4 regions of the Novosphingobium sp. KA1 genome follow, and region 2 is predicted to be linked to each of the others. Evidence: riboswitches for the same ligand, from Rfam matches in the RefSeq annotation. Region 2 holds a riboswitch; each other region holds the start of a gene.

What was found. Region 2 has a riboswitch for cobalamin ahead of CA833_RS11870 (TonB-dependent receptor domain-containing protein). Riboswitches for the same ligand answer to the same signal wherever they lie in the genome.
Region 1: linked by a shared signal. The riboswitch ahead of CA833_RS10185 (DUF1636 domain-containing protein) and the one ahead of CA833_RS11870 (TonB-dependent receptor domain-containing protein) in region 2 are both predicted to bind cobalamin.
Region 3: linked by a shared signal. The riboswitch ahead of cobW (cobalamin biosynthesis protein CobW) and the one ahead of CA833_RS11870 (TonB-dependent receptor domain-containing protein) in region 2 are both predicted to bind cobalamin.
Region 4: linked by a shared signal. The riboswitch ahead of cobG (precorrin-3B synthase) and the one ahead of CA833_RS11870 (TonB-dependent receptor domain-containing protein) in region 2 are both predicted to bind cobalamin.

What each region holds. Positions count from the first base shown of each region.
Region 1 covers NZ_CP021247.1:2,092,598-2,100,018, forward strand. The annotation lists gene CA833_RS10175 (sulfotransferase) at 1-1,429, opposite strand, end outside; gene CA833_RS10180 (cobyrinate a,c-diamide synthase) at 1,474-2,784, opposite strand; cobalamin riboswitch at 2,857-3,067, shown strand; gene CA833_RS10185 (DUF1636 domain-containing protein) at 3,341-3,748, shown strand; gene cobT (nicotinate-nucleotide--dimethylbenzimidazole phosphoribosyltransferase) at 3,745-4,794, shown strand; gene CA833_RS10195 (histidine phosphatase family protein) at 4,831-5,415, shown strand; gene CA833_RS10200 (adenosylcobinamide-GDP ribazoletransferase) at 5,429-6,154, shown strand; gene CA833_RS10205 (threonine-phosphate decarboxylase) at 6,169-7,149, shown strand; gene cbiB (adenosylcobinamide-phosphate synthase CbiB) at 7,142-7,421, shown strand, end outside.
Region 2 covers NZ_CP021247.1:2,459,346-2,466,766, reverse strand. The annotation lists gene CA833_RS11885 (ABC transporter ATP-binding protein) at 1-18, opposite strand, end outside; gene CA833_RS11880 (iron ABC transporter permease) at 15-980, opposite strand; gene CA833_RS11875 (ABC transporter substrate-binding protein) at 994-1,884, opposite strand; gene CA833_RS11870 (TonB-dependent receptor domain-containing protein) at 1,944-3,767, opposite strand; cobalamin riboswitch at 3,870-4,068, opposite strand; gene CA833_RS11865 (cell wall hydrolase) at 4,263-5,402, shown strand; gene CA833_RS11860 (hypothetical protein) at 5,526-5,921, shown strand; gene mdh (malate dehydrogenase) at 6,386-7,348, shown strand.
Region 3 covers NZ_CP021248.1:1,656,294-1,663,714, forward strand. The annotation lists gene CA833_RS24945 (TonB-dependent receptor) at 1-471, shown strand, start outside; gene CA833_RS24950 (sulfotransferase) at 543-2,126, opposite strand; gene ybaK (Cys-tRNA(Pro) deacylase) at 2,285-2,758, shown strand; cobalamin riboswitch at 2,976-3,218, shown strand; gene cobW (cobalamin biosynthesis protein CobW) at 3,408-4,469, shown strand; gene cobN (cobaltochelatase subunit CobN) at 4,469-7,421, shown strand, end outside.
Region 4 covers NZ_CP021248.1:915,455-922,875, forward strand. The annotation lists gene glgC (glucose-1-phosphate adenylyltransferase) at 1-470, shown strand, start outside; gene glgA (glycogen synthase GlgA) at 530-1,987, shown strand; gene glgX (glycogen debranching protein GlgX) at 1,984-3,801, shown strand; cobalamin riboswitch at 3,871-4,097, shown strand; gene cobG (precorrin-3B synthase) at 4,272-5,429, shown strand; gene CA833_RS22050 (precorrin-8X methylmutase) at 5,429-6,058, shown strand; gene cobI (precorrin-2 C(20)-methyltransferase) at 6,055-6,816, shown strand; gene cobJ (precorrin-3B C(17)-methyltransferase) at 6,813-7,421, shown strand, end outside.

The DNA.
Region 1 (7,421 bases), 370 kb from region 2:
CCGGCAGTTCCTCCAGCCAGTGCTCGGTCAGTGCGTCCATGCGGGCATAGTGGAGCGCGAGGTCCTCGAGCCGGTAGCCGCAGGCGAAGCCGTGGGTGAAATCGTGGCTCATCGCCGAGACCATCACGTCGCGCGGATCGCGGCGCACGGCGATCACCGGTGACTGCGGGAAGGCCAGTTGCAGCAGCGGCAGGTAGAGCGCGTTGAGCGGCAGCTTGTCGGTGAAGAAGTCCGCGCCCTCTTCGAGAAGGCCGTAGCGTTCGGCGCGGGCGAGGTAATGATCGCGCAGGAGCGTGCCCAGCGTGTCGCGCAGGGCCTCGCTCACGCCATCGGGATCGCGCGGGAAGGCGCCCTGGGTGCGTGCATGGGCCTGTTCCGCCAGTTCGCGCCCGAACGGCAGCTCGCCGCCCGCGCGCACGCGCGAATGGCTCGCCAGTACCTGTTCGATGAGGCTCGTGCCCGAGCGCGGGAAGCCGAGGATAAACACCGGTTGCGGCACGCCCTTGCGGCGCTCGGCAGGCAGGAATTGGGCAAAGCGGTCGGCGGTGAAGACGTCCTGCCACTGCCGCACCAGTTCGCCCACCGCGCGGGCCGGATAGCTGCGGCTGGCGGCCCGTGCGAGCGCGGCCTTGCCGGCGGTGAAGTCATCCCAGGCCTCAGTCTTGCGGCCGGCCCGGTCGCGCAGGCGGCCGCGCAGCAGCAGGGCGGCGCCCGAAGGCGGGGTTTCCGCCTCCAGCATGGCGAGCCCCATGGGCCATTCCTCGGTCCGCGACAGCAGGGTGACGCGCTGCAGGGTGACATCGCTGCCCTGGCGCAGCGCGAGCGCCTCGGCGCGGGACAGCACGGCACAGGCCCGCTCGAACCGGCCGGCCTGTTCCTCCAGCTCGGCCAGCCAGGCCAGCGGGGGCAGGGCGTCGGGCATGGCACGAACCGCTTCGGCCAGCAGCGGGGCGGCTTCCTCCAGGCGTCCCTGCCGCTGGAGATTGCGGCCGAGATTGGCAAGCAGTTGCGGATGGGGGCCGACGATACGGATCGCGGCCTGCAGATGCTCGGCACCTTCGACCAGTTCCTCGCGCTCGCTCAGCATGGTGCCGAGGCGCATCTGGGCGTCGGGATTGCCGGGCTGGTCGGCGATGGTCCGGCGCAAGACCGCTTCCGCGTCGTGAAGGCGGCCGGTATCGTGCAGCCATTCGGCGAGGTCGTTGCGCGGCCACGTGCGCTCGGGCGCGAGAACCGCCGCCTCGCGCAGCAGGTTTTCATAGCGCTCGCCCGCGCCGCGGGCCTTGGCGGCGAGAGCCAGCACCTCGATCGCATCCAGCGCGAGCGCGGGTTCGGCGCGCGCGGCGAGCGCCAGGGCTTCGGCGCGCGCGACATCGCCCGAGGAAAGCGCCTCACGCGCGGCGGAAATGGTCTGCAAATCGGCGGCCATGCAAGTGCTTAGAGAGGCTTGTGTGCGAAAATGTCAACCGGACTTTACCCTCCGGTCCGCGCACTCCTGCCGAACAATGCAGCAATCAGTACCGGAGCCGAGACAAAGTAGAGATGCATGTAGCTGGCGGTAAGTGAACCGCAGCGGAACAGCCGCTCGCCGGCTCGGCCGTCAGGGGTGCGGGCCTGGGCCAGCGGCGCGAGCGCGGTTTCGAGCGTGGAATAGTGGAAGGTGTGCCCGCGCAGGCGGTGTCCGTCCAGAATCGCCTCCTGCATGCCGAGCGCGGCAAGGCGCGACTGCATGCGTGCGCGGCCGGGCAGCAGGCCGAGCAGTTCGGCGCGGTTTTGCTCGGCGTCTTCCAGCGTCTCGCAAGCGTAGAGCATGCCTCCGCACTCGGCCAGGATCGGCTTGCCTGCCGCGTGATGGGCGCGGATCGCCGCCAGCATCGGGGTGTTTGCGGCAAGGCGGGCGAGGTGGAGTTCGGGATAGCCGCCCGGCAGCCAGACGGCGTCGCATTCGGGCAGAGCGCGGTCGGCCAGCGGCGAGAAAAACGCCAGCCGCGCCCCCGCGCGTTCGAGGAAGGCGAGGTTGGCGGGGTAGAGGAAGGCAAAGGCCGCGTCCCGGGCGATGGCCACGGTGGTCCCCGCCAGCGAGGGCAGCGGCTGCGCCGGGGCGGGCGCGGCAAAGGCGACCGGCTCCGGCAGCCAGAGCGCGGTTTCGGGCAGGAGATCCGCCGCGCGGTCCAGCCGTTCGGCAAGATCGGCGATTTCGCCCGCCTGCACCAGTCCGAGGTGGCGCGAGGGCAGGCCGATCGCAGGGTCGCGGCCCAGGCTGCCGAGCCAGCGCACGCCCCGCGGCATGCCCTGCTCCAGCAGCTGCGCGTGGCGGGCGCTGCCGACCCGATTGGCGAGCACGGCCGTCAGGTCGAGGCCGGGCTGGTAGGTCGCCAGGCCGTGGACCAGTGCGCCGAAGGTCTGCGCCATCGACGAGCCGTCGATCACCGCCATGACCGGCAGGCCGAAGCGCCGGGCGAGGTCGGCGGCCGAGGGATCGCCGTCGTAGAGGCCCATGACTCCTTCGACGAGGATGAGGTCGGCTTCCTGCGCGGCGGCGTGCAGCAGGCGGCGGCATTCCTCCTCGCCGACCATGAACAGGTCGAGCTGGTGCACCGGCGCGCCGCTGGCGACTTCGTGGATCATCGGGTCGAGGAAATCGGGCCCGCACTTGAACACCCGCACCCGCCTGCCCGCGCGGGCATGGCGGCGGGCGAGCGCGGCGGTGACCAGCGTCTTGCCCTGTCCCGAGGCAGGGGCGGCGATCAGCAGGGCGGGGCAGGAGGCGGTGTTGGCCGGCATCGTTGGGCGACTATGGGACTTCACCGCAGGGCGCAAGCTTCGCCCACTTGCCAGCCGTCCGTCCGCACGATAGTTGCCGGCCTCGCGAAAGGTTCCCCGCAAGGGGATGAAAAGGGAACGCGGGTCAGATGCCCGGGCTGCCCCTGCAACTGTAAGCGGCGAGCCGTTCGGCCAGACACGCCATTGGGAAGCAAGCCGCGCAATTGGCAAGGTTTCCTGAGAAGGCGGCCGGACCGGCCCTGACCCGTGAGCCAGGAGACCTGCCCGTCGCGGTCGTTCTTCGTCGGGACAGGGTGTGCCGGACGGACGGGGGAGTTTCCCTCGCGGAGCGACAGCCATTGCTCCGCCGGCCAAGCGCCCGGGCGGGGGACGCGGCCTGTCGTGCGGTGCCCATGCACCGGGACCCTGCCGATCCGTCCTTTGCCCGATCGCCGACCCGAAGGGGCATTCGATGTCGCGAGCGGGAAGGAAACTCCGTGAACTGTCGTGTTCTGGTCAGCCCCATCGGTGCATGTGCCGAAATCGATTGCTGTTTTGGCGCGGGGAGTGTCTGCCGATGCTGACCCCGGTCGAGCCCGGCCCTTCGGTGGTCGTCTGCAACACCTGCCGCCTTTCGGCCGATGCGCGCGAGGACGGGCAAGGGCGGCGCGGCGGCGCGCTGCTGGCCGAGGTGATGCGGGCGCTCCAGGCCGATGATCCCGCCCTGCAGGCGGTCGCGGTGCAGGAGATGGCCTGCCTGTTCGCCTGCCAGCGCCATTGCACCGTGCACATCCGCGCGCCGGGCAAGCTGGGCTACGTGCTGGGCGATTTCGAGCCCGGCGAGGAGGCTGCCCGCGCGATTCTCGACTATGCCTTGCGTCATGGTGAAAGCGCCGAAGGGCAGGTACCCTATCGCCAGTGGCCGGAAGGCGTGAAAGGCCATTTCATCACCCGCACTCCCCCTGAAGGGTTCCTGCCCGCATGAGCATGCCCACTGCCTCGGCTGCCCCCCCGATGTTTGCCGGCCGCGCCGCCTTTGCCGCCGCGCTGGCCGGTCTTCCCGTCCCCGATGATGCCGCGCTGGAGGCGGCGCGCGGGCGCCAGGCCAGCCTCACCAAGCCCGCCGGTTCGCTCGGGCGGCTGGAGGAGATCGCGGTGTTCATGGCCGGCTGGCAGGGCCGGGAACTTCCGCAAGCCGAGCGTATCCAGGCGGTGATCTTTGCCGGCAACCACGGCGTTGCCGCGCGCGGGGTGAGCGCCTATCCGCCCGAAGTCACCCGCCAGATGGTCGCCAATTTCGAGAACGGCGGCGCCGCGATCAATGCGCTGACCGCCGCCTGCGGTGCCGAGCTTGCGGTTGTTCCCATCGATCTCGACCGGCCGACCGGCGACATCACCGTGGAGCCGGCCTTGAGCGAGGGCGAGTGCCTGGCCGCGCTCAACATCGGCGCGGCGGCCGTGCGTCCCGGCAGCGACCTGTTGTTCGTGGGCGAGATGGGCATCGGCAATACCACGCCGGCCGCCGCGCTTTGCGCCAAGGTCTTCGGCGGTGCGGCGCAGGACTGGACCGGGCGGGGCACCGGACTCGACGATGACGGCCTTGCCCGCAAGGCGGCGGCGGTGGCGGCGGCGCTGGCGTGCCATGACGGTGCGCCGCGCGATGCCTTCGAGACGCTGCGCCGCCTCGGCGGACGCGAGATCGCGGCGATGGCAGGGGCCGTGCTGGCCGCGCGCCATTACCGCGTGCCGGTGCTGCTCGACGGGTTCATCTGCTGCGCCGCCGTGGCGCCGCTCATGGCCGACAATGGCGCGGCGCTCGACCACTGCCTGGCCGCCCATTGCTCGGCCGAGGCGGGGCACGTGCGGCTGCTGGACAGGCTCGGGCTGGATCCGCTGCTGCATCTCGGCATGCGGCTGGGCGAGGGATCGGGCGCGGCGGTGGCGGCGCAGATCGTGCGTTCGGCGCTGGCCGCCCATGCCGGCATGGCGACCTTTGCCGAAGCTCTGGTCGCCGGAAAGGCGACAGCATGAGGCGACAGCGTGAGGTGGCGGCATGAGCGGGGCTGCATGAACGGCATCCTTGTCCACCTGATGCGCCACGGCGCCCCGCGCGAACCGGGGCTCATGCTGGGGCACCGCGACGATCCGCCGACCCCGGCGGGCGTGGCGCGCTGCATGCTGCGCGCCGAACACCTGGCATTCGCGCAAGTCCTCTCGTCCGATCTGGCGCGGGCGAAAGTCCCCGCGCGGCAGATCGCGCATGCCCGCGGGGCGACGCACCGGGCCGACCGGCGCTGGCGCGAACTCGATTTCGGCGACTGGGACGGGCTTTCGCCGCACGACCTCGACCCTTCGTTGCAGGCCGCCTTCTGGGACGATCCCGATCTCTGCGCGCCGCCGCGCGGGGAACGCTGGTCGCAGCTGTGCCTGCGGGTCAACGAGGCCCTGTGCGGGATCTCCCGCGACACCCTCGTGGTCACCCACGGCGGGGCCATGCGGGCGGCGCTGGCGGTGCTGTTCGGTTTTGATCACCGCCAGATATGGGCGTTCGAATTTGCCTATTGCGCGGTGCTGAGCCTGCGCCTCTGGCCCGATGGCGAAGGGCGGATCTCCGCTGCGCAGATCGTTGCGCTGGATGGCGGCCGCTCATGATCCGGCGCTCATGATCCGCCGTATCGTCCTGGCGCTGCAGTTCCTCACCCGGCTGCCGCTGCCCGCGGTTCGCGCGGGCGAGGCGGACTTTGCCGGAGCCATCCTGTGGTTTCCGCTGGCAGGCGCGGCGGTCGGCGGGGCGGTGGCGCTCGGCTGGTGGCTGGGCCTGCTCTCGGGCGATGGCTGGATTGCCGCGCTGGCCGGACTGGCGGCGTGGACGGCGGTGACCGGCGCGCTCCATCTCGACGGGCTCGGCGATGTCGCCGACGGCGCCGGGGCCGCCCACAAGAGCGCCGGGGCAGACCGGGAGCGGATCTCGGCGGTCATGGCGGATCCGCATGTGGGCAGCTTTGCGGTGGTGGCCATCGTCCTGCAGCTCGCCGCGAAGCTGGTGCTGCTTCATGCGCTGCGGCCGGGGCAGGTCTGGGCCCTGTTGCTGGTGCCGGTGCTGGCGCGCATGGCGCCGCTTGCCTGGACGCTGCTGCTGGTGCCGCTGCACGAGGGGCTCGGCAGCCTGTTCCGCAAGGCCGTGCAATGGCGGCACGTCATCCTCTGGGGCGGGGCGGCGCTGGTGCTGGCGCTGGCCGTAGCGCCGCCGCTCCTGGCGCTGTTTGCCGCGGTGCCGCTCTGGGCATGGTGGCTGCGCAGCCGGATCGGCGGCATTTCGGGCGACGGCCACGGCGCCGGTATCGAAGTGACCGAGACCGCGCTGCTCGCCGCGCTGGTGCTGATCCGGTGAGCGGCGAGCCGGTGATCGACCATTTCCTCCACCACGGCGGCCGCCTGGCCGAGGCCGCGCGGCTGTTCGGCGGCGCTGCCGAGGACTGGCTGGACCTCTCGACCGGGCTCAATCCCGCGCCGTGGCCGGTGCCGCAGGCGTTCGCTCCGGACTGGCACGCCTTGCCCGATCCTGCTGCGCTCGCCGCGCTCGAAGCGGTGGCGGCGCGGCATTTCGGGGCCGATCCGGCGCTGTGCTGTGCGGTGCCGGGCAGCGAGGCGGCGCTGCGGCTGCTGGCGCGAATCCTCGATCTGCCGGGGCGGGCGCCGGTGCCGAGCTACCGCAGCCATGTCGAGGCCTTCGCAGTGTCTTGTCCCGTCCGGTTTGGCGAGGTCGCGGCGGCGGCGGAAACCTGTGTCATCGCCAATCCGGGCAATCCCGATGGCGTATTGCACTCGCCCGAGGCGCTGTGCGGCTGGGCGGACCGGATCGCCGGGCGTGGCGGCTGGCTGATCGTCGACGAGGCCTTTGGCGACTGCGCGCCGCAAGCCAGCCTTGTTGCGGCAGTGCGGCCCGAGGGCAGGTTGATCGTGCTGCGTTCCTTCGGCAAGTTTTTCGGCCTGGCCGGGGTGCGGCTGGGTTTTGTGCTGGCACCGCCGCCGATCCTGGCGAAGCTGCGCGCGGCAATGGGCAGCTGGCCGCTCCACGCAGGCGCGCTGGCGATCGGCACGGCGGCTTATGGCGATGCGGCCTGGATCGCGGCAACGCGCGCCGAGTTGCCGGGGCGCGCCGCCGCGCTCGATGCCGTGCTGGCGCGCCATGGGCTGGTGGCAGAGGGCGCCTGTCCGCTGTTCCGGCTCGTCACCGGCTGCCGCGCGGCCGAGCTGTTCGAACGCCTTGCCCGCGCCCGCATCCTGGTGCGGCCTTTCGCCGAGTTCCCCGGTTGGCTGCGCTTCGGCGTGCCTGCCGACCCTGCCGCCCTGGCGCGGTTGGATCGGGCCCTGCACAATGGCTGAGCCGACGATCCTCGCCGCCATGGCGCTCGAGGGCGCGCTGGGCTGGCCGTCCAGCCTCCATGCCCGTATCGGCCATCCGGTCGGGCTTTTTGCGAGGATCATCACCGGCTGCGAGCGGGCGCTCAACCGCCCTGCCCGGCCGGATTGGCAGCGGCGGCTGGCGGGCCTTGCGGCGATGCTGGCGCTGATCGGTATGGCGGCCTGCATGAGCGCGCTGGCGGTCCTCGGTGTCCGCGCGCTGGCGGGCCATTGGGCCTGGGCGGTGCTGGCGC
Region 2 (7,421 bases):
ATTAAGAGCGAGCGTCATGCCAGTTCCTTGCGCATGCGCAGCAAGAGCCGCAGGAAGAACGGCGTACCGAGCAGGCTGAGCGCAATGCCCAGCCGCAACTCGCCCCCCGCCAGCGGCAAAATGCGGCATAGGCAGTCCGCCAGCAGCATCAGCAATGCACCAGCCAATGCAGAAGGCAACAACAACGACGAGGGGCGACGGTCGGTAAGTGGGCGCACCAGATGGGGCACCATCAGCCCGACGAATCCGATAATCCCGGCCACTGCCACACCAGCTCCAACGGTGAGCCCAACCCCTGCAATCATCAAAGCTCGCAAACGCAACAGGTCGACGCCAAGTGAATGGGCAGCGACTTCACCCAGCGTCATCGCGTCGAGGTCACGTCCGGCAATCCCCAGCACCATGGCTCCCAGCACTGTAAGCGGCGCCGCGATCCACACCTCGTGCCAACTTCTATCGGCTAGTGAACCCATCATCCAGGTCACTATCTCACTCATCGCAAAGGGGGACGGGCTAAGACTGATAGCAAGGCTCATCAGCGCGCCGGCCAGACTGGATACCATCAATCCCGCAAGCGTGAACAAAGCCACTCCGCCGCCACGTCCGGCGATCAGCGCCAGCAGAGCCATCGCCCCGCCCGCCCCCGCCAGCGCGAAGAGCGGCAACATATAGGGAGCGGCGGCATAGCCGGTCCAGAAACTCAGCACTGCGCCCAGTGCGGCCCCGGGGGCGATCCCGAACAGGCCGGGGTCGGCAAGCGGATTGCGCAAATAACCCTGCATCGCGGCTCCGGCAGTGCCGAGCCCTCCGCCCAGAACCAACGCCAGCACTGCACGCGGCAGTCGTAGTTCGACGAGGATCACCGACGCAGTCTGCAATTGCGGCGCAAGCGGGTCGATCCACACCCGCCCCGCCAGCAACGACAGCGGCACGGCAAGCAGCAGTGCAGCAAGCAGCGCGAGAATCAGACGGATGTTCATGAGTGGGGGGAATTCATGGCCGGCGCAGTTCATGCCTTGCTGCCGCGAGTTCGCCAAGCACTCTCGGAACAGTTGGGCCCCCACACCAAAGTGCGGCATGGTCAAGTTTGAAATAGGTCGTGCGCGCCAGCTTTTTGAGCGATGGGTGACGCAACATCCGATACTCGTCGTCCTGACCGTGCGGCTTTGGATTTCCGATTGAGAAGATGATCCGCGGTGGGTCTGCCAGTACTGATTCCAACGGTAGATAATCAGCCTGGCCAAGACCACGCGTGGAAACAGCATTCTCGAATCCAGCCCGACGCATCATGTCGGCAATCAACGTCGCATTACCGGCAACCAACCCGCCGGACTGCCAGACCAGCGCCGGTACAGGCTTCCAGCCCGAGGGCGGCGCAGCACGCGCCAGCGCTTCGTCGATTCGCGCGACCAGTGCCTCTCCCCGCTCGGGATGGCCAGCAAGGCTCGCCAATTCACGCACCTGTTTTCGTGTAGACGCGATATCCGAAGCGATAGGAACACGTACCACCCGGTATCCCAGGCCATTCAATGCACCGAAGGAGGCAGGATCGAGGAACGTACTCGCCACCACCACTTGCGGACCGATTGCGGCGACTTCCTCGACCGAGCCGGACACCGCACGAAATCGGCGGGCGACAGCAATGTCCATCGAACTCGCAACCGGGTCATGGCTATAGCTCGAAATCGCCAGCAATTGCCCCGGATCGGCCACTTCCGCAAGAATTGCGTCAGTACAGGGATTGAGCGAGACGATAGTGGGTGTCTTAGGCATCGTTGCGGGATCCGACGGCGGGTTGGATGAGGCAATATCGGTGTCATCCAACCCGGCCATCACCACCCACGCGCCGCTGACAGCCAGCGCGCACGCGAGCAGGAATACCATGCGCTTTCCCTCCTGGTCCGGGGGAGCAGGGCTCGGTAAACCAGGGGAAAGCGCGTCGGTCACATCTTCACCCGGACCCCCGCATAGGCAGCGCGCCCTGCGGTACCGTACGTCCGCACCACTTCGTAGTGCTCGTCAAACAGGTTCTCGACGCGGCCGTAGACCTCAAGGTGATCGTTCACCGCGACCGTCCCCCGCAGGCCCACCAGCACGTGGCCAGCCAGCCAGTATTGGTTCGCGACATCATCATAGCGCCCGCCGCCCACACGCAGGTCCGCGCCTAAACGGAACCGCTCGGCAATCAAGCGGTCGAGGCTGGCGTAGAAGTTGTTCTTCGGGCGGCGCGCCAGTTGCGCCCCGGTGTCTCGGTTCTCGGCATCGAGGTATGTGTAGGACAGGTTGACGTCGAAGCCCTGCCAATCGCTCACCTGCATACCGAGCTCAACGCCCTGCGCCCGCGCGCGGCCGACGTTATAGTAGTTCCACTCGGCATAATCGTAGTCGATCAGGTTCTTCGTCTTGCGGTCGAAGTACGTAACCGTGAAGCGCCCCTGCCCTTCGGCGAACGGCAGTTCAACGCCAGCATCCCAAGCCTTCGAGGTTTCAGGCGAAAGCTCGCGATATCCGCCATTGGTGTAGAGCTGATAGAGCGATGGCGCCTTGAAGCCCTCCCCGTAGCTGGCGCGCAGGATCGGGGCATCGTTGCCCGAACCGATCGCCCAGGCGCCATTGGCCGAGAACGTGGTCTTGTGGCCGAAGTCCGAATTGTCGTCGTAACGCAAGCCGCCGTTCAGCGTCAGCCCGGTCAACGGGTGAACCGTCAGCATGCCGTAGACACTGTCGATCGAGGTCGAATCCTTCGAACCGTAGTTGTCAGAGAACTTCTGCTTCTCGGTCTCGGCGCCGATCTGGATGCTGGCGAGATCGATCGGAGCGAAAGCGACCTGACCTTCGAAGCGATCGGCGCGGCCATTGGTGGTGTAGGGACCGTAGACTGCATCGTCCGAGATACGCCGCGTGTCGGTGAGACCGTAACCAAGCCGGGCAGTCAGGCGCCCGTCGAGGCCCTTGTAGCGCAGGTTTGCGTAGCCGACCGTATCGCGCTTCATGCCCAGGTTCAGCGCATCGGCCCCGGTGTTGTCGTAGTCGTAATTGGCCTTGGTCCAGTACGTCCCGGCATCGGCGGTGAGGCCGCCCACCAGTTCCACTTCGGCGCGGGCATTTGCGCTCTTGCTTTCGAAGCCGTCCTTTTCCTTGCCGCCAAGACGCTCGTCGAAGGCCGAATAGCCATCACCCTTGAGCCAGTTGCCGCCCAGCGTCAGGCCGACCGGACCGAGCTTGCCCGCTGCCGATGCGCCGAGCTGCTTCTGGTCGCGCCAGCCGTACTCGGCGTTCCCGCGCACTTGCCACTGGTCGCTCGGACGCGCGGTGATGAGGTTGATAACGCCGCCGATGGCGCGGCTGCCCCACAGCACGCCCGACGAGCCGCGCACCACTTCGATGCGGTCGAACTGGCCAACGGTCAGCGAGCCGAAGTCGAAACCGCCGCCGACATCGCCCGGATCGTTGATGCGCACGCCATCGATCAGCACAAGGCTCTGCGCGTTTTCGGCGCCGCGGATAAACAGGCTCGCGGGCTGGCCGAAACCGCCAGACTGCGAGACCGAAACGCCCGGAAGGCGTGCCAGCACATCGGTGGCGGCCACGGCCTGGGTGCGCTCGATATCCTCGCGGGTAATGACCGAGACCGACTGGCCAATCTCGCTGACCGGGGTTTCGGTGCGGGTGGCGGTGACGACTATGGTATCGTTTGCAATGTCGTCGGCATAAGCGGGGGCGGCAGCGACGAACGGCGCCGCGCCGAGCAGAAACAGGTACTTCACTTGTGGTTCCTCCAACCTGAACGCGATGCCGCTCATGGCGGAGGCCCGCGCGGCACCTCATGCCCGCGCGCGTCTCGCTGCAAGGGGGACACCCCGCCCCGTTGCGGAACGACCGTCATGGGCAGGTCTCCTGGCTCCCGGATCGTCACGCGCCGCCCGCCTTCCCGGCTTTCCGGTTTCCCGGATCTCCAGTGGCACTCTGGGCAGAACACTCCCCGGTCACAGTTGCGGGGACAGCATCGGCTCGGCCGAATTTCCCTCTGGGCCCGCGCTCGCGGACGCCCGTGACGTCTCCTGCGCCGATAAAGGGCTGCCCGCAGCTTGGCAAGCGAACGGGCGAGTCCACCTGCATGTCATCGCTCCCGAGTGACTTGTTCGCCACTCCTTCATCATTTGCGAGGATAGCGTACCGCTTCGGGACAGCCTTGAGCGCGTGGATGCGCGGCCTGCTCCTTTGCGCTAGGCGCTGTGCGCCTCACTGCCCGGGATCTTTTGTTGACCGATTTCGCCGCCTTTACCGCACCTGCCGAACCGGAACTGCGCCCGCGCGATTTCGGCGGACGGTTCGTGCGCGGCGGCCAGCGCCATGTGCGGCGACGGATGCGGCGACGCTGGGCCCTTGGCGCCAGCGCACTCGCCGCCGTGGCCCTGCCCGCCTTTGCCGAGCCCGGCAGTTGGGAGCGCTTCACCATCGGCAATGCCCAGACGGCAGAGCAGGCCGTCCTCCCGATGCCGTTCGAACAGCGCGGCGAGAGTTTTCCCGGCTCAGCCTTCTATTATCTCCAGCCCGATCCGGCCCTACTGACAACCAACGGTAACGGCGTTGACCAGAACCTGCTCGATCCCGCCGCCCCCGTCGCCCGCCCGTTCCGCATGGCTGGCTCAACCCTCGACCGGGCACGGGCGCAGCAGTGCCTGACCATGGCGATCTATTACGAGGCCGCCACCGAGCCCGATGCCGGCCAGCGTGCGGTGGCGCAAGTCGTGCTCAATCGCCTTGCGCACCCGGCCTATCCCAAGACCGTCTGCGGCGTCGTTTTCGAAGGTTCGGAACGGCCGACCGGCTGCCAGTTCACTTTCGCCTGCGATGGCGCGCTGGCCCGTGCGCCGCAGCGCTTCTTCTGGGACCGCGCCGCTGCGGTCGCCCGCGCAGCGCTCGCAGGCGAAGTCTACGCCCCCGTCGGTCTCGCGACACATTACCACACGATCCAGGTCAACCCTTACTGGGCGCCAAGCCTGCACTTCGTGACGACCATCGGCGCGCACCGGTTCTACCGGTTCGAAGGCGGCGCCGGTACGCCCACATCCTTCCGCCTCGCCTATCTCGGCGGTGAACCGATCGCCGCCCCGCACCCACGCGACCTTTCGGCGGCGTCTGCAATGGCCGACGCTGCGCTCGATCCAGTCGCCCTGCAACGCGCCTTCGCCGCGCCCGAGGTCGCCGCTCCGGCAGTTCGCACCGCCACCAGCGACAGTGTTCAGGCCCATGCCACCACTCCCTCCCCGCGTTATGCAGATGCCGTGCGCACACGTGGCGGCGATACACTCTATCAAGCGCAGGGGCTGCCCGAGGCCCAAGGCATTCGCCCGGAGTATGCCAATTCGGGCAAATGGATAGCGACACCGGGCACCTGAACCCCGCAGCGGAGCGCGTTTTCGAGCGTCATGAACGCTTTGGAAACCATAGCCTCTCACGAAGACTTAGCCCCCGTCGTGGCAGGAAGAACTCCCCCGGCAACGACAAAAGGGCCTGCAACGATGACCATCCGCTTTTCCGCTGCACGAGGCGGAACGACGCCGGTGATCATGCGCGCGCTCTGCCCCTCCGCCCCGCTCGATGCGGTGAACGACAATCGGGAACCGCCGCAGCCACGCAGTCGCCGGGACTCCACGCGCAGGTCTAGCAGCTTCATCTCAGGTCCGGTCCTGCCCTCAGCCGCCAACCAGAACGGCCATGACGAGCGCATGTTGACCGAGGCCCTGCGCCACTTCGCGGCTTACGGCCTCGCTGCCGCGAGCCACGCCCGCGCCAATGCCGAAGCCGCCAGGCTCTCCGGCGACATGCAGGGCTGCGACTGGTGGATCGCGATCTGCCGTCAACTCGATCGCCGCATGGCCGACGCGCTGGTGCGCCGTATCGCCCGCAACGGCTGATCCTCCCCATCACCTCCGCGCGTAATAGCTTTCCGCAAGGCGCGACCTTCAGGGATCGCCCCTTGTGCCGTTTCTGATCCCGTTCGCGACCACGCGCCTTGCCTGCGCGGCGACTCGCCGGAAGGCTTCTTGCCCCTGTCATGCGACTGCGGGAAACTTTCTCCGCGCAAGACCAGCCCAAGGCCCTCACGAGCTTGCGAAAAGCGCGGTCGCGATTGCGCCGGATAGCGCCCCGGAGGCGATTCCGGACGCGGAATCGCACAGTTCTAAGCTTATTATTGCTATTGCGAACTATTATCGATAATTTCCACTCCCCCACGGCTTTCCGCGGTTGTTTCACGGTTGCAATGTCGGATCGAGGGGCGTAACGCGCCCTTCGTCAACACCGGCGCCTGCCTTTAGCGGGACACAGCAGCCGCCTTTTAGTCCGAAGCGCCCGCCTTGTGGGAAGGACAAGCAGCATCATGGCTCGTAAGAAGATTGCCCTTATCGGCGCCGGCAACATCGGCGGCACTCTCGCGCACCTCGCCGCGCAGAAGGAACTGGGCGACATCGTCCTGTTCGACGTCGCTGAAGGCCTGCCCCAGGGCAAGGCTCTCGACCTGTCGCAGTGCGGCCCGGTCGAAGGTTTTGACGCCAAGATCACTGGCACCAACGACTATGCCGACATTGCCGGCGCCGACGTCATCATCGTCACCGCCGGCGTCGCCCGCAAGCCCGGCATGAGCCGCGACGACCTGCTCGGCATCAACCTCAAGGTGATGAAGTCGGTCGGCGAAGGCATCGCCGCCAACGCTCCCGACGCTTTTGTGATCTGCATCACCAACCCCCTCGACGCGATGGTCTGGGCGCTGCGCGAATTCTCGGGCCTGCCCCACAACAAGGTCGTCGGCATGGCCGGCGTGCTGGACTCGGCGCGCTTCTCGACCTTCCTCGCCTGGGAGTTCGGCGTTTCGGTCCGCGACGTGACCTCGTTCGTGCTCGGCGGCCACGGCGACACCATGGTGCCGGTGGTCGAATACTCGACCGTCAAGGGCATTCCGGTTCCCGACCTCATCAAGATGGGCAAGTCCACGCAGGAGCGTATCGACGCCATCGTCAAGCGCACCGCCAATGGCGGCGGCGAAGTGGTCTCGCTGCTCAAGACCGGTTCAGCCTTCTACGCACCGGCCGCTTCGGCGATCGCCATGGCTGAATCGTACCTGGGCGACCAGAAGCGCGTCCTGCCTTGCGCCGCGTACCTCGAAGGCCAGTATGGCGTCGACAACCTTTACGTCGGCGTGCCGGTCGTGATCGGCGCCGGCGGCGTCGAGCAGGTGATCGAGATCGAACTGAACGAGCAGGCCAAGGCCGGCCTTCAGGTTTCGATCGATGCGGTCAAGGAACTGCTGGTCGCCTGCAAGGGCATCGACAGCTCGCTGGCCTGATCCGAAAATCCAGCCCCGCCAGCCCCCGACGACACGTTTCGAGGGGGCTGGCGGGGCTCTGGCCTATCTGGGC
Region 3 (7,421 bases), on a different replicon from region 2:
TCGATCCGCGGCAACTACTCCTACCTCGACGCGCACCTGACCGAGGGCGTGGCCAACCTGCTGTCGACGCATGACGGGCTGGTCGACGCCGAGGTCGGCGACCGGCTGCCCGGATCGGCCAAGAACAAGGGGGCGATCGGCGTGACCTACGACCTGCCGGTGGGCGACAACAGCCTCGCCTTCGGCTGGACGGCGACCTATACCGGCAACATCCTGACCCGCGTGGGCGCCCGTGCCGGCGGCGAAAAGCTGCCCGATTACTGGATGCACCAGGCCAACATCACCTACAAGACGGCGATGTACGACATCGGCCTCTACGCCACCAACATCTTCGACAAGTATGCCGTGACCGGCGTCAGCAACGACCTGACCCGCGCCGGCATCGTCAACGACGGGGTGGTTTCGCGCTACTATGGCCGCTCGGTCGCCCAGCCGCGCACGATCGGCCTGCAGGGCACCATGCGCTTCTGATCGAAGTCCGGCACAAGCAACCAGGAAGCGGCGCGGGAAACTCCGGTTTTTCCGCGCCGTTTTCCGTCCGCTCAGTCGATCGCGATGCCCTGCGCGCGGAAATAGGCGGCGACTTCGGCCATGCCCTCGCCCTGGGTCTTCCAGCGGCCCACCGCGTCGCTGTTGAGCTTGCGCCGCACTTGCGCGGCGCTCGGCGTGGCGACGGCGGCGCGGTTCTCGTGGAAGGCAAGGCAGGCCGCGTCCCAGTCCAGCCCGCAGTGGCCGAGCAGGCGGCGGGTCTGGCCTTCCTGGTCGGCGACCAGTCCTTCATAGCTCAATTGCAGCACCCGGCCCGGATAGAGCCGCTCCCACAATGCCATCAGCCGGTCGAAGCGCAGATAATAGCGCGCCGTGTCCATGAGATCGTAGGAGTAGCCGTAATAGGCCGAGAGGCTGGCAAACAGGTTCTTGTAGTTGCTCCACACCGTGTCCATCGGGTGGCGGCGCAGGCAGACCACCGAGGCCTTCGGGAAGGCCCGCAGGATATGGCCGACATACAGGAAATTGGCCGGCAGCTTGTCGACGAACCGCGCCGCGCCTGGCGGGCGCTGGTGCGCGGCGCGGGCCATGTAGGCCTCGCCGACAAGACGGGGGTCGATCGCCGCGCTCGCCGCCACCGTCGCCGGATCGATCACCAGCCGCGAAGGCGTGCCCACCAGTTGCTTGACCGCCAGCTGCTTGACCGCCAGCGGCATCGCCTGAAGCTCTCCGGCCGAGCCGACGCCCGGATGCGAGGACAGGATGCGGTCGACCAGCGTGGTGCCGGTGCGCGGCATGCCGACCACAAAGATCGGCGCATCGTCGGCGCCCTGGTAGCCCGGCCCCGGATCCGCCAACCCCGCGCCGAACGTCGCCTCGATGGCATCGAAGATCGCCGCGTCCTGCGCAAAATCGTAGCGGATCGCCCGCTTGTGCGCGGCATTGGCGAGGGACAAGTGGCCAAACGCCGCCGCCGCCTGGCCGAGGTCTTCGAGTTCCTTGGCCAGTGCATAACGGATGCGCAAGGCATCGTCCGGCCTCGCCGCGGCGGCCAGCGCCGCTTCCAGCCGGGGCACGTGATGGGCCTCGTGCGTCTGGCGCGAGAGGATCGCCAGCGCATAATGCGCGCGCGCATTGCCGGGATCGGCGGCAAGGATCCGCTCGTAGTGCCCGCGCGCCTCCTCCACCCGCCCGGTGAACCCGCTCGCCGCCGCCAGGTTGTAGCGATAGTCGAGATTGTCCGGCTCGGCCGCAACCGCGGCTGCAAACGGCACCATCGACGCCTCGTGATCGCCCAGCCGCGCCAGCACGCAGCCGATGGTGTCGCAGGTCAGCGCATCGCCGGGCGGCAGTGCCATGGCCTGCCGCGCGGCCTCGGCCGCCTCGCCGTCACGGCGCAGCAGGATCAGCAGCCGGGCCAGATGCGCGAGGTATTCGGCGCGGGGCGCGCGCGCGGCCGCAGCCTCGATCAGCGGCACCGCCTGGCCGACCTGCCCCGCCTCGGCCGCGCTGATGCCGAGCAGGAAATAGCCCTCCGCGCGCTCGGGCGATGCCGCGATGAGACGGCGGGCCGCCGCCCCGGCCGCCGCCAGATCGCCGCGTCCCAGCGCCGCGCGTGCCTCGGCCTCCAGCGTCATGCGCCGCGCCCGGGGCAGGCGGACAGGGTCGGGACAAGGGCGGGCCGGTGCAAAGTCATGACCGCAGGTCTAGCGGCTTTGCCCCGCAGGTCCAACGCGCAAAAGCACTGGCGCAATCGCCACTTGGCGCCCCTGCCGTGCCCGTCTAGAGCAGGCCCATGGCTCAGGCGACGCGCGCGACGAAGATGCTCGAACAGGCTGGCATTGCCTTCAGCCTGCACAGCTATGACTACGATCCCTCGGCAGACAGCATCGGCCGGGCGGCGGCCGAGGCGATCGGCGCCGATCCGGGGCAGGTGTTCAAGACGCTGATGGTGCTGGCCGACGGCAAGCCCGCCTGCGTGATCGCGCCGAGCAGCGGCGAAGTCTCGATGAAGCGCGCCGCCGCCGCACTCGGCGTAAAAAGCGCCGCGATGATGAAACCCGCCGAGGCCGAGCGCCTGACCGGCTACAAGATCGGCGGCATCAGCCCGTTCGGACAGATGAAGCGCGTTCCCGTCGTGATCGACGAGACCGCGATCCTGTGGGACGCGATCTTCATCAACGGCGGCCAGCGCGGCCTTCAGGTGCGCCTCACCGCGCAGGACGCCGCCGAAGTGCTGGACGCGAGACTGGCCGATATCTCCGCCTGAGAGACCGTTTGAAGAATGCCCGTCATGGCATTTTTGAGACGGCACCAGCCCGCCCCCCACCCAACCACCCGCGAGTGTATCCTGATGGGTGGTTGGGTGGGGGAGCGGGCTGGTGCCGTAAAATTCGCGTGTCGCGAATTTTCAAACGGTCTCTGAAGGCTTGCCCTCCCACCGGTCGCCAGCTACGAGCGGGACCGTCCGAAACGCCGCAAGGCAGCTCGGACATGATCGCGCCGGTGCCCCGCAAGGGGCTTAATACGGGAACACGGCAAGGATGGTTCGCCATCCGGACCGGGCTGTCCCTGCAACTGTAAGCGGCGAGCGCGATGCACATCGCGGCGGGGCAAGGACCCTCGCCGCAGCCACTGGGCCGGACGCTAAATCCTGCGAGGCCTGGGAAGGCCGTGCATCACGCTATGACCCGCAAGCCAGGAAACCTGCCGGCGTCGATGTCGCTCTTGCCCGGGTCCAGGGGATGGCCAAGGCACGGTAACTCTTCCGTCTGAGCGACGTGATGCATGCGGCCGGGGCCGCAGCGGCATGCCGTGTCGGGCGCCCGTGCGCCGGTCCGACAAGGCGCGCCGCCTTCGCCGCGTGTGCGGCGGAAAGCCCGGCCGTTTCAGGTCGCTGGCGCGCGGGAGACGATTACATGAGCAAGGTTCCCACCACCGTCATCACCGGCTTCCTCGGCGCCGGCAAGACCACGCTGATCCGCCACCTGCTGCAGAACGCCAAGGGCCGCCGCCTGGCCCTCATCATCAACGAGTTCGGCGATGTCGGCGTCGACGGCGAACTGGTGAAAGGCTGCAACGACGAGGCCTGCCCGCAAGACGACATCGTCGAACTGGCCAACGGCTGCATCTGCTGCACCGTCGCCGACGACTTCCTGCCGACCATGCAGAAGCTGCTGGACCGCGAGAACAAGCCCGATCACATCATCATCGAGACCAGCGGCCTTGCCCTGCCCAAACCGCTGGTGAAAGCCTTCCAGTGGCCCGACATCCGCACCCGCGCCACGGTGGACGGCGTGGTCGCGCTGATCGACGCCGATGCCGTCGCGGCCGGTCGCTTCGCCACCGACGAGGCAGCGCTGGCGGCAGCGCGCGCGGCCGATCCGATGCTCGACCACGAAAGCCCGCTAGAGGAACTGTTCGAGGAACAGCTGGGCTGCGCCGACATGGTCGTGCTCAACAAGACCGACCTCGTCGACCCGCAAGCCCTTGCCCATGTCGAGACGCTGGTGCTGGCCGAAACGCGCCCCGGTGTGAAGATCGTGCGCGCCGATCACGGCGCCGTCGACATCGCCGCGCTGCTGGGCATCACCGCGGCAGCCGAAGACGACCTCGATTCCCGCCCCTCGCACATCGATGGGCTGGACGAGGATCACGACCATGACGACTTCGACAGCTTTGTCGTCTCTGGTGGCGATGTGGTCGATCTCGAGGCGCTTCTGGTGCGTCTGAACGACCTGATCGCGGAGCACGACGTGCTGCGCGTGAAGGGCATGGTCGCGGTCGTCGGCAAGCCCGGCCGCCTGGTCGTGCAGGCCGTCGGCCCCCGCATCCAGCACTTCTACGACCGCGGCTGGCTGCCGCAGGAAATGCGCCGCACGCAGCTGGTCGTGATCGGCCAGAAGGGGCTGGACCGCGCCGCCATCGAGGCGGGGCTGGCGGGGGTTCTCGGCCCCGTGGCCGCTACCGCAGACGCCTGATGCACCTGCTGTCCGCCACGCCGGGGACGATCTCCAATGGCGAGGAGGCGATCGACCTCGACCAGTCCCCCGGCGACATGGTGATCCTCACCGTGGCGGACAGCGAACTCGCCTGCTTCGCGGGCGCGGCGGCGCGGATGCCGGACGGCGCACCCAGCATCCGCCTCGCCAACCTGCTGCAACTGCGCCACCCCTATTCGATCGACCTCTATGTCGAGAAAGTGATCGCGCACGCCAGATTCGTCTGCGTGATCCTGCTCGGCGGCAAGAGCTACTGGCCCTACGGCATCGACGAGATCGCCCGCACCGCGCGCGAGAACGGCATTGCCTTTGCCGCCATTGCCGATGGCCGCGAAGCCGATCCCGCGCTCGACCGTGCCTCCACCCTGACCGCCGATCTGCGCGAACGGCTGCGCGACTATCTGCGGCAGGGCGGCATGGCCAATGCCCTCTCCTTCCTGCGCACCGCCACACGGACCATCGGCCATGACGCCGGCGCGCCCGACGATCCGGTGCCGGTCGCCGACGCCGGGCTCTACCTTGCGGGCACCGAGCGCGCAGGCCTTGCCGAAGTGCGGGCGGGCTGGACCCAGGGCCGCCCGCTCGCACTGCTGGTGTTCTACCGCGCGCTGATGATCGCGGGCACGCTGGACGCCGTGGACGCGATGATCGCAGCGCTGCACGAGCGCGGCTTCAACGTTGCCGCCGTCCACGTCCGCGCCTTGCGGGAGCCGTTCGCGGCGGACTGGCTCTCCGGCCTGCTGGGCGAGATCGCACCCGACGTGATCGTCAATGCCACCAGCTTCGCCTCCTCCTCCGTAGGAGACGAGCGCAAGCCGGGGATTCTGGAAAAAGCGGATTGCCCGATCCTGCAAGTCGCTTTCGCCGGTGTCGAGGAGGCCGATTGGCACGGTTCCGCACGCGGCCTTGGGCCGCGCGATCTCGCCATGAACGTGGCGCTCCCCGAAGTGGACGGCCGCCTGTTCACCCGCGCCGTCGCCTTCAAGGCCGCCGCCCGCTTCGACGCGGTGACCCAGTGCGGCATCGTTGTCCCGCGCATCGCGCCGGACCGGGTGGCCTTTGTCGCGGACCTCGCCGCCAACTGGGCGAGCCTGCGCCGCACGCCGTGCCCCAAGCGCCGCGTGGCGCTGGTGCTGGCCAACTACCCCAACCGCGACGGGCGCATCGGCAACGGCGTCGGCCTCGACACTCCCGCCAGCACCGCGGCGATCATCGCCGCACTGGCCGAGGCGGGCTACGACACCGGCGCAGCGCCAGGAGACGGCGCCGCGCTGATGCAGGTGATGACCGGCGGCGTGACCAACGACCTCACCTCTCGGGCCCGCCCCGGTGAAGTCTCGCTGCCGCTTTCGGCCTACGAAGCCGCCTTCGCGAACGTGCCCGAAAGTGCACGCAAGGCCATGACCGAACGCTGGGGCGAGCCCTCCGCCGATCCCTTCGTGCAAGGCGGCGCGTTCCGCCTGCCGGTCCACCGTTTCGGCAATCTCGCCGTCGCCGTGCAGCCCGCGCGCGGCTACAACATCGATGCCAAGGCGAGCTACCACGATCCCGCGCTGCCCCCGCCGCACGCCTACCTCGCCTTCCACATCTGGCTGGCGCAGGACTTCGGCGCGCAGGCGGTGGTCCATGTCGGCAAGCATGGCAATCTGGAATGGCTGCCCGGCAAGGCCATCTCGCTCTCGCGCGAATGCTTCCCGGAAATCTGCGCCGGGCCGCTGCCGCAGCTCTACCCCTTCATCGTCAACGACCCCGGCGAAGGCACGCAGGCCAAGCGCCGCATCGGCGCGGTCATCGTCGATCACCTCACCCCGCCGCTGACCCGCGCCGAGACTTATGGCCCGCTCAAGCAGCTCGAGGCGCTGGTGGACGAATATTACCTCGCCGCCGGCATGGACCCGCGCCGGCTCGACCGGCTGCGGCGCGACATTCTCGATCTGGCACGCAGCCACGGCCTCGACCGGGATGCCGGCGCCAGCGGTAACGACGACGATGCGCTTTCGGCCATCGACAACTACCTGTGCGAGCTGAAGGAATTGCAGATCCGCGACGGTCTGCACGTCTTCACCCGGTCGCCCGAAGGCCGCTTGCGCCGCGACCTGCTGGTCGCGCTGGCCCGCACGCCGCGCGGCTACGACCATGCCGGACAGGCCTCGCTGCTGCGGGCGATGGCGGACGACTTCGGACTGGACTTTGACCCGCTCGACTGCCGGATGAGCGATCGCTGGAATGGCGTCCGGCCTGAAGCCCTTGCGGTCGTCTCCGATGAACCATGGCGCACGCATGGCGATACCGTCGAGCGGCTCGAACTGCTGGCGGCGGAATGGGTCAGCGAAACAGCCCAAACCCCGCTCGTCCTGAGCGTGTCGAAGGACCACAGCCCCGCATCAGCATCCTTCGACAGGCTCAGGACGAGCGGGGCGGGGGACAGAACGCTGGCCGTCCTCGATGCCATCCGCACCGACCTCGCCCCGCGCATCGACCTGTGCGGCCCGCGCGAGGCCGAAGCGCTGCTGGCCGGTCTCGACGGCCGTTTCGTGCTGCCCGGTCCCTCTGGCGCGCCTACCCGCGGGCGGCCGGATGTGCTGCCCACGGGGCGTAACTTCTACTCGGTCGACACCCGCGCCGTGCCCACCGCCGTCGCCTGGGAACTCGGCCGCAAGTCCGCCGATCTTCTCGTCGAGGACTACCTCCAGCGCGAGGGCGAGCACCCCAGGGCCGTGGCCCTTTCCGCATGGGGCACCGCCAACATGCGCACCGGCGGCGATGACATCGCGCAGGCCCTCGCGCTGATGGGCGTGCGTCCGCGCTGGGACTGGACTTCGGGCCGCGTGACCGGCTTCGAGGTGATGACCGTGGCCGAACTCGGCCGCCCGCGCGTGGACGTGACCTTGCGCGTCTCCGGCTTCTTCCGCGACGCCTTCCCCGAACAGA
Region 4 (7,421 bases), on a different replicon from region 2:
AGTACTGGCGCGACGTCGGCACCGTGGATGCCTATTTCGACGCCAATCTCGACCTGACCGACACCGTGCCCAAGCTCAACATGTACGACCGCGACTGGCCGATCTGGACCGACACCGTCGTCGCCGCCCCCGCCAAGTTCGTGCACGACGAGGAAGGACGGCGCGGCGAGGCGATTTCCTCGCTGATCAGCCAGGACTGTATCGTCTCCGGCTCGCTGGCGCGGCGTTCGCTGCTGTTTACCGGGGTCAAGATGGGCAGCTATTCTTCCGTCAACGAAGCGGTGATCCTGCCTTACTGCAACATCGGCCGCCATGCGCGGCTCAGCCGGGTCATCATCGATTCCGGTGTGCGTATTCCCGAAGGGCTGGTGGTGGGAGAAGACCCCGTTCTCGACGGCCAGCGTTTCCGCCGCACCGACAATGGCGTATGCCTGATCACCAAGCGCATGATCGAGCGGCTGGAAATCTAAGGATTTGTTTGAGGATCCCAGCGCAGGCGGATTTTCAGACACCGGAAGGGAAGAGTGCATTGAAGGTTCTGTCGGTCGCATCCGAAGCAGTTCCCCTGATCAAGACCGGCGGGCTGGCCGATGTTGCAGGCGCGCTTCCCTCGGCGCTGGCGCCAAACGGGGTGGAAGTGACGACGCTGCTGCCGGGCTACCCTTCGGTGCTCAAGGCGATCGGACGGTCCCGCGCGGTTCATGCGTGGGATTCGCTGCTGGGGGTGCCGGCGCGGCTGCTTTCCGCGAAGATTGACGGCCATCCGCTGCTGGTGCTCGATGCGCCGGCCCTGTTCACCCGCGACGGCGCGCCCTACACCGATGGCGCCGGGCGCGACTGGGGGGATAACTGGCACCGCTTTTCCGCGTTTGGCCGCGCCGCAGCCGACATCGCGGGCGGCGCCATGGTCAGCCGGGGCAAGGCGAAGCGTTATGACGTTGTCCACGCGCACGACTGGCAGGCGGCGATGGCCTGCGCCTATCTGCGCTTCGCTCCGTTCGGCGGAGATGAGGGGCGGGTGCCTTCGGTGGTCACGGTCCACAACATGGCGTTTCAGGGCTGGTTCGGTTCCGAAGTGTTCCCCGGTGTCGGCCTGCCCGCCGAGGCATGGACGATGGAGGGCGTGGAATATCACGGCGGTCTCGGCATGCTGAAGGCCGGGCTCGCCTGTGCCGATGCGGTCACTACCGTCAGCCCCACCTATGCGCGTGAAATCCGTGCGGCGAACTTCGGCATGGGGCTGGAAGGGCTGGTGATCGCGCGGGGCAATGCCGTCAGCGGCATTCTCAACGGCATCGATACCGCGCTGTGGAACCCGGCCGAGGACGCCGCGCTCGCCGCGCGTTATTCCGCTCGGACGCTCGACAAGCGCAAGGCCAACAAGCGCGCACTGGAGGCCGAGTTCGGCCTCGACGAGGATGACGGCCCGCTGTTCATCGCGGTCACGCGCCTCACCTGGCAGAAGGGCATGGACGTGCTGCCCGAAGTGCTGGATCATCTCGTCGGGATAGGCGGACGGCTGGCGCTGCTGGGCTCGGGAGACCGTGCGATCGAGCGCCAGCTGCGCGAAGGGGCAGCGCGCCATCCGGGCCGGGTGGGCCTGCGTTTCGGATACGACGAGGATTTGTCGCACCGCATGCAGGGCGGCGGCGATGCGATCCTCATCCCCTCGCGTTTCGAGCCTTGCGGGCTGACCCAGCTTTATGGCCTGGCTTATGGCTGTCTCCCCGTTGTTTCCCGCACCGGCGGTCTTGCCGATACGGTGATCGATGCCAATCCGGCCGCGCTCGCGGCGGGTGTCGCCACCGGCATCCAGTTCGACGGCGTGCATTACGACGCACTCTCGGCGGCGCTGACCCGCACGGTGGAATTGTGGAACGAACCGGACGTCTGGGCCGCGCTCCAGAAGAACGCGATGAAGGCCGATTTCTCGTGGACGGCGAGCGGCGCGGCTTACGCCCGGCTTTACCGCAAGCTGGCTGCATGAACCCGCTCGGCGTCGAGATCGGGGCCGACGCCACGCGCTTCACGGTGCGGGCGCCGCTGGCCGACATGGTCTGGTTGTGCCTGTTTTCCGGCGCCGAGGAAACGCGCCACGCGATGCTCCGGCAAGGCCCGGAATGGACGCTGGCGCTGCCGGGCAACCTGACCGGCGCGCATTACGGCTATCGCGCTGCCGGGGAGTGGGCGCCCGAGCGCGGGCTGTGGTTCGATCCGGCCAAGCTGCTGGTCGATCCCCGGGCGGTGGAACTGGATCGCCGCTTCGTGCAGGACCCGCGCCTTGCCGTCCACGGCGAGGATACCGCAGACATTGTTCCGCGCGCGGTGGTTCCCGCTGCCGCGCCGCCGCCGGCACTCGATCCGCCTCGCTTCCGCTCGGGCGGGCTGGTCTACGAACTCAACGTCCGCGGCTTCACCCGTCTCCATCCCGATGTGCCCGAGCACATGCGCGGCACGGTCGCGGCACTGGCCCATCCGGCTGTGCTCGCACATCTGAAGAAGCTGCATGTGACGGCGGTGGAACTGATGCCGATCGTTGCCTGGGTGGACGAGAGGCACCTGCCGCCGCTCGGCCTCGTCAACGCATGGGGCTACAATCCGGTGGCGATGATGGCGCTCGATCCTGGGCTGTGTCCCGGCGGGGTGGCAGAGCTGCGCAATACGGTCGCCGCGCTCCATGCCGAGGGGATCGGCGTGCTGCTCGATATGGTGTTCAACCATACCGGCGAGAGCGACGGGTCGGGCGGCATCCTTTCGCTGCGCGGACTGGACAACGGCGCCTACGCCCATGCGCCCGATGGTGCGCTCATCAACGATACCGGCTGCGGCAATACGCTGGATTTCGCCAATCCGGCCGTGCGGCGGCTGGCGCTCGACGCGATGCGGCATTTTGCGAGCGCCTGCGCCGTGGACGGCTTCCGCTTCGACCTTGCGCCAGTCATGGCGCGCGGACCCGGGTTCGATCCTGCCGCGCCGATCTTTGCGGAGATCGCCGCCGATCCTGTGCTCTCGACGCGGGTGATGATCGCCGAGCCGTGGGATATCGGCCCGGGCGGTTATCAGCTTGGCAATTTTCCCGCCAACTGGCTCGAATGGAACGACCGCTTCCGCGACGACGTGCGCCGTTTCTGGCGCGGGGACGAGGGCATCGGCAAGCTGGCGACGCGGCTGGCGGGCTCGTCCGATGTGTTCGGCCCGCTTGCCCCGCATTCCGCCTGCCGTTCGGTCAATTTCCTTGCCGCGCACGATGGCTTCACGCTGGCCGATACCGTCGCTTACGAGCGCCGTCACAACTGGGCCAATGGCGAGAACAATCGTGACGGCCACGGCGAGAACTTCAGCTGGAACCACGGCGTCGAGGGTAGCACCGACGATGCGGCGGTGCTGGCGGCGCGCCAGGCCGATCTCAAGGCCATGCTCGGCACCCTGTTCGCCTCCACCGGCACCATCATGCTGACCGCGGGCGATGAATTCGGCCGCACCCAGCACGGCAACAACAACGCCTATTGTCAGGACAATGCGATCGGCTGGGTGGATTGGGAAGGCCGCGACCATGAACTGGAGGATTACGTCGCCGGGCTCGGTGCCGCGCGGATGACCTATCTGGCCGCCTTCCAGCGCTTCGAGGATCACGGCGCATGGCATGCCCCGGACGGCCGGGAAATGACCGTGGCCGATTGGGAGCGCCCCGGCGAGAACCGTCTCGACTGGGCCTATACCGGGGCGGAAGGCACCTTGCGCTTCACCGTCGACCGGCTTGAGCGGCGGGTTTTTGCCACCGCACGTGCGGCCACGGCCTGATTTCGGGAAGGCGCGTTGGCAAGCGCGGGTTTTTGTAATAAGCGATGCTCGCTCGCAGGCTTCGGCCTGGCGGGCAACGATCGCGCCGGTGCCCCGAAAGGGGCTTAAAAGGGAACGCGGTGCGGGTGGATCGCTCCATCCGAAGCCGAGGCTGTCCCTGCAACTGTAAGCGGTGAGCGAGATGACGAGGTCTTCCCGAGGGGAAGGCCGGCCACTGGACCTGCCAGGTCCGGGAAGGCCGTGCATCGAGCTTCGACCCGCGAGCCAGGAGACCTGCCGGCGCGTCGGTCGCTCTTGCCTTGGTCCAGGGAAAGGCCATGGCTCGGTACTCCGCGTGAGCGACGAAACCGTGCGGCTGGGGCTGCATCGGCGCGCAGGGAAGGGCGTATTGCGCGCGCCCCCTCCCTGTGTGCGGACCGGCGCGAGCCGGCAGGCCCCGGCCATCGTCGCTGCGCGCGTGGACCCTTGGCATGCCCGTTCCCGGGACGACCAAATGTGCGAGCCCCTTCGTGGTGCGTGGATGGTGCCCTTCGGCCTGGCGGCCGATGGAATCCGGCGACGGACTGATCGTGCGCCTGCGCCCGCCGCTGGCCCGGATGACCCGCGCGCAGGCGCTGGGCCTGTGCGACCTTGCACTGGGCCATGGCAGCGGCACGCTCGACCTGACGAGCCGGGGCAATCTTCAGCTGCGCGGGGTGCGAGAAACGGCCTTGCGCCCGCTGCTCGAAGGGCTGGCAGCCTTGGGCCTGGTCGACGGCGATGCCGAGCGCGAGGCCCGGCGCAATCTGACACTGGCACCGGACTGGTCGGAGGGGGACGAGACCGAGGGTATCGCCCGCGCTTTCATGGACCGGCTGGACCGGTTGCCGCCGCTGCCGGGCAAAGTCGGATTTGCCATCGATGCCGGTTCGCAGCCGGTTCTGGGGCTGGTCCCGGCCGATTTGCGCATTGAACGCGGTGAGACCGGCGCGCTGATCCTGCGCGCGGAGGGCCGCGAGACCGGGGTGCCGATCGCCATGGACCGTGCCGCCGAAGCGCTGATCGATCTTGCCCACTGGTTCGTGGATAGCGGCGGTGCGGTGTCGGGGCGGATGGCGCGCCATCACGCCGAGCTCCCCGCTTGGGCGCAGGGGGCTGTTCGCCCGGCTGCCTCGCGCGCGCCACTGGCCCCGGGCCTTCACCCGCTTGGCGCCGCGTTCGGGGTGGCGTTCGGCAGCTTGCACGCCGAGGCTTTGGCAGAACTGCTGGACAAGACCGAGGCCCGCGCCGTCCGGCTCACGCCATGGCGCGTGCTGCTGCTGGAGAACGCCGCGCTTGTCCCGGCTGAGGGTTTCGCCACTGAGGCGTCCGATCCGTCGCTGCGTGTCGATGCCTGCCCCGGAATGCCGGCCTGCCCGCAGGCGAGCGTCGAAACGCGCGCTCTCGCCGAGCGCCTCGCGCCCCATGTGGCCGGGCGCCTGCATGTCTCGGGCTGCGCAAAAGGCTGCGCCCGGTCGCTTCCTGCCGCGGTTACCCTGACCGGACGCGGCGGCGCATTCGATCTTTCGTTCGATACTCGCGCAGGCGCCCCGGCGGTCATCGCCGGGCTCACACCCCACCAGATTCTCACGCATTTCGGAGCCGATTGATGCCGCACCATTACGAGACCGACGGCGCGGCGATCTATCGCCAGTCCTTCGCGACGATCCGCGCCGAGGCCGATCTCGCCCGCTTCGATGCCGACGAGGAGCGCATCGCGGTACGCATGATTCACGCAGCCGGGCTGGTAGACCTCGCCGCGCACATCCGCTTCTCGCCGGGTTTCGCGGCTGCGGCGATGGCGGCGGTGGCGAGCGGGGCGCCAATTCTCTGCGATGCGCGCATGGTCAGCGAAGGTATCACCCGCGCCCGCCTGCCTGCGGGAAATCCGCTGGTCTGCACCCTCAACGCGCCCGAGGTTCCGGCGCTGGCGCAGGCAATCGGCAATACCCGTTCGGCCGCCGCGCTCGAACTCTGGCGGCCGTATCTGGACGGGGCGCTGGTGGCGATCGGCAATGCGCCGACCGCGCTGTTCCATCTGCTGAACATGCTGGAAGATCCGCAATGCCCGCGTCCCGCGGCGATCATCGGCTGTCCGGTCGGCTTCGTCGGCGCGGCGGAATCGAAGGCGGCCTTGTGGGCGGAGCAGCCGGTGCCGTGCTGCGTGGTCGAAGGGCGGCTGGGGGGAAGCGCCATCACGGTTGCGGCGGTCAATGCGATCGGGAGCAAGGCGGAATGAACGCGGAAACGAGAATCGAGGCGAACGTCGCGGTGAAGACCGGAACGATCTACGGGGTTGGGCTTGGTCCCGGCGCGCAGGACCTGATGAGTGTCCGCGCCGACCGGTTGGTGCGCGGCGCGCGCCACCTTGCCTATTTCCGCAAGGCCGGCCGCCCCGGACAGGCGCGCCGGATCGTCGAGGGCATGTTGCACGCCGATGTGGCCGAGTTCGCCATGGAATACCCGGTCACGACCGAGATCTCGCTGGCCGATCCGCGCTACAACGCCTGCCTGTCCGAGTTCTATGCCGCCTGCACCGAGCATCTCGGCACCCTGGCGCGCCGCGGCGAGGATGTTGTCGTCCTGTGCGAGGGCGACCCGTTCTTCTACGGTTCCTTCATGCACCTTCACGCACGGCTTTCGGGCGTGGTTCCGGTGGAAATCGTGCCGGGCATCACCGGCATGTCGGGCGCATGGACCGCCAGCGGTACACCGATCACCTGGGGTGACGATGTGCTGACGGTGCTGATGGCCACGCTGCCCGAAGCCGATCTCGCGCGGCGGATCGCCGATACCGATGCGCTGGTGGTGATGAAGATCGGCCGAAATCTCGCCAAGCTGCGCCGCGCGGTCGCGGCGGCGGGGCGCGAGCATGAGGCATGGCTGGTCGAGCATGCGGCCATGGCCGAGCAGCGCATCACCCCGCTGGTCGAAGCGGAAGCCGTGACGCCCTATTTCTCGATCCTGCTGATCCACGGCAAGGGCCGCCGTCCGTGAGCGGGTGGATCGCGATCGCCGGGCTCGGCCCGGGCCGCGAGACGCTGGTCACGCCGGAAGTGTCGCAGGCGCTGGCCGAGGCCAGCGATGTGGTCGGCTACATCCCCTATGTCGCGCGGGTCGCCCCGCGCGCGGGGCTGGTGCTCCATGCCAGCGACAACCGGGTGGAGCTCCAGCGCGCCGCCCATGCGCTGGAGATGGCGGCGGCAGGGAGGCGGGTGGTGGTCGTCTCCTCTGGCGATCCGGGGGTTTTCGCGATGGCCGCGGCCGTGTTCGAGGCACTGGAGCAGGGGCCGCCGGAGTGGCTTTCGCTGGACATCCGCGTGCTGCCGGGGATCACCGCGATGCTGGCGGCCAGCGCCCGCGCGGGGGCGCCACTGGGGCATGATTTCTGCGCGATCAACCTTTCGGACAACCTCAAGCCATGGGCGCTGATCGAGCGGCGCCTGCGTCTTGCGGCGGAGGCGGACTTCGCGATGGCATTCTACAACCCGCGCTCCCAGTCCCGCCCCGAAGGGTTCGCCCGCGTGCTGGACGTGCTGCGCGAGGCTTGCGGCGCGGATCGGCCGATCCTGTTTGCCCGCGCGGTGTCGACGCCCGAGGAA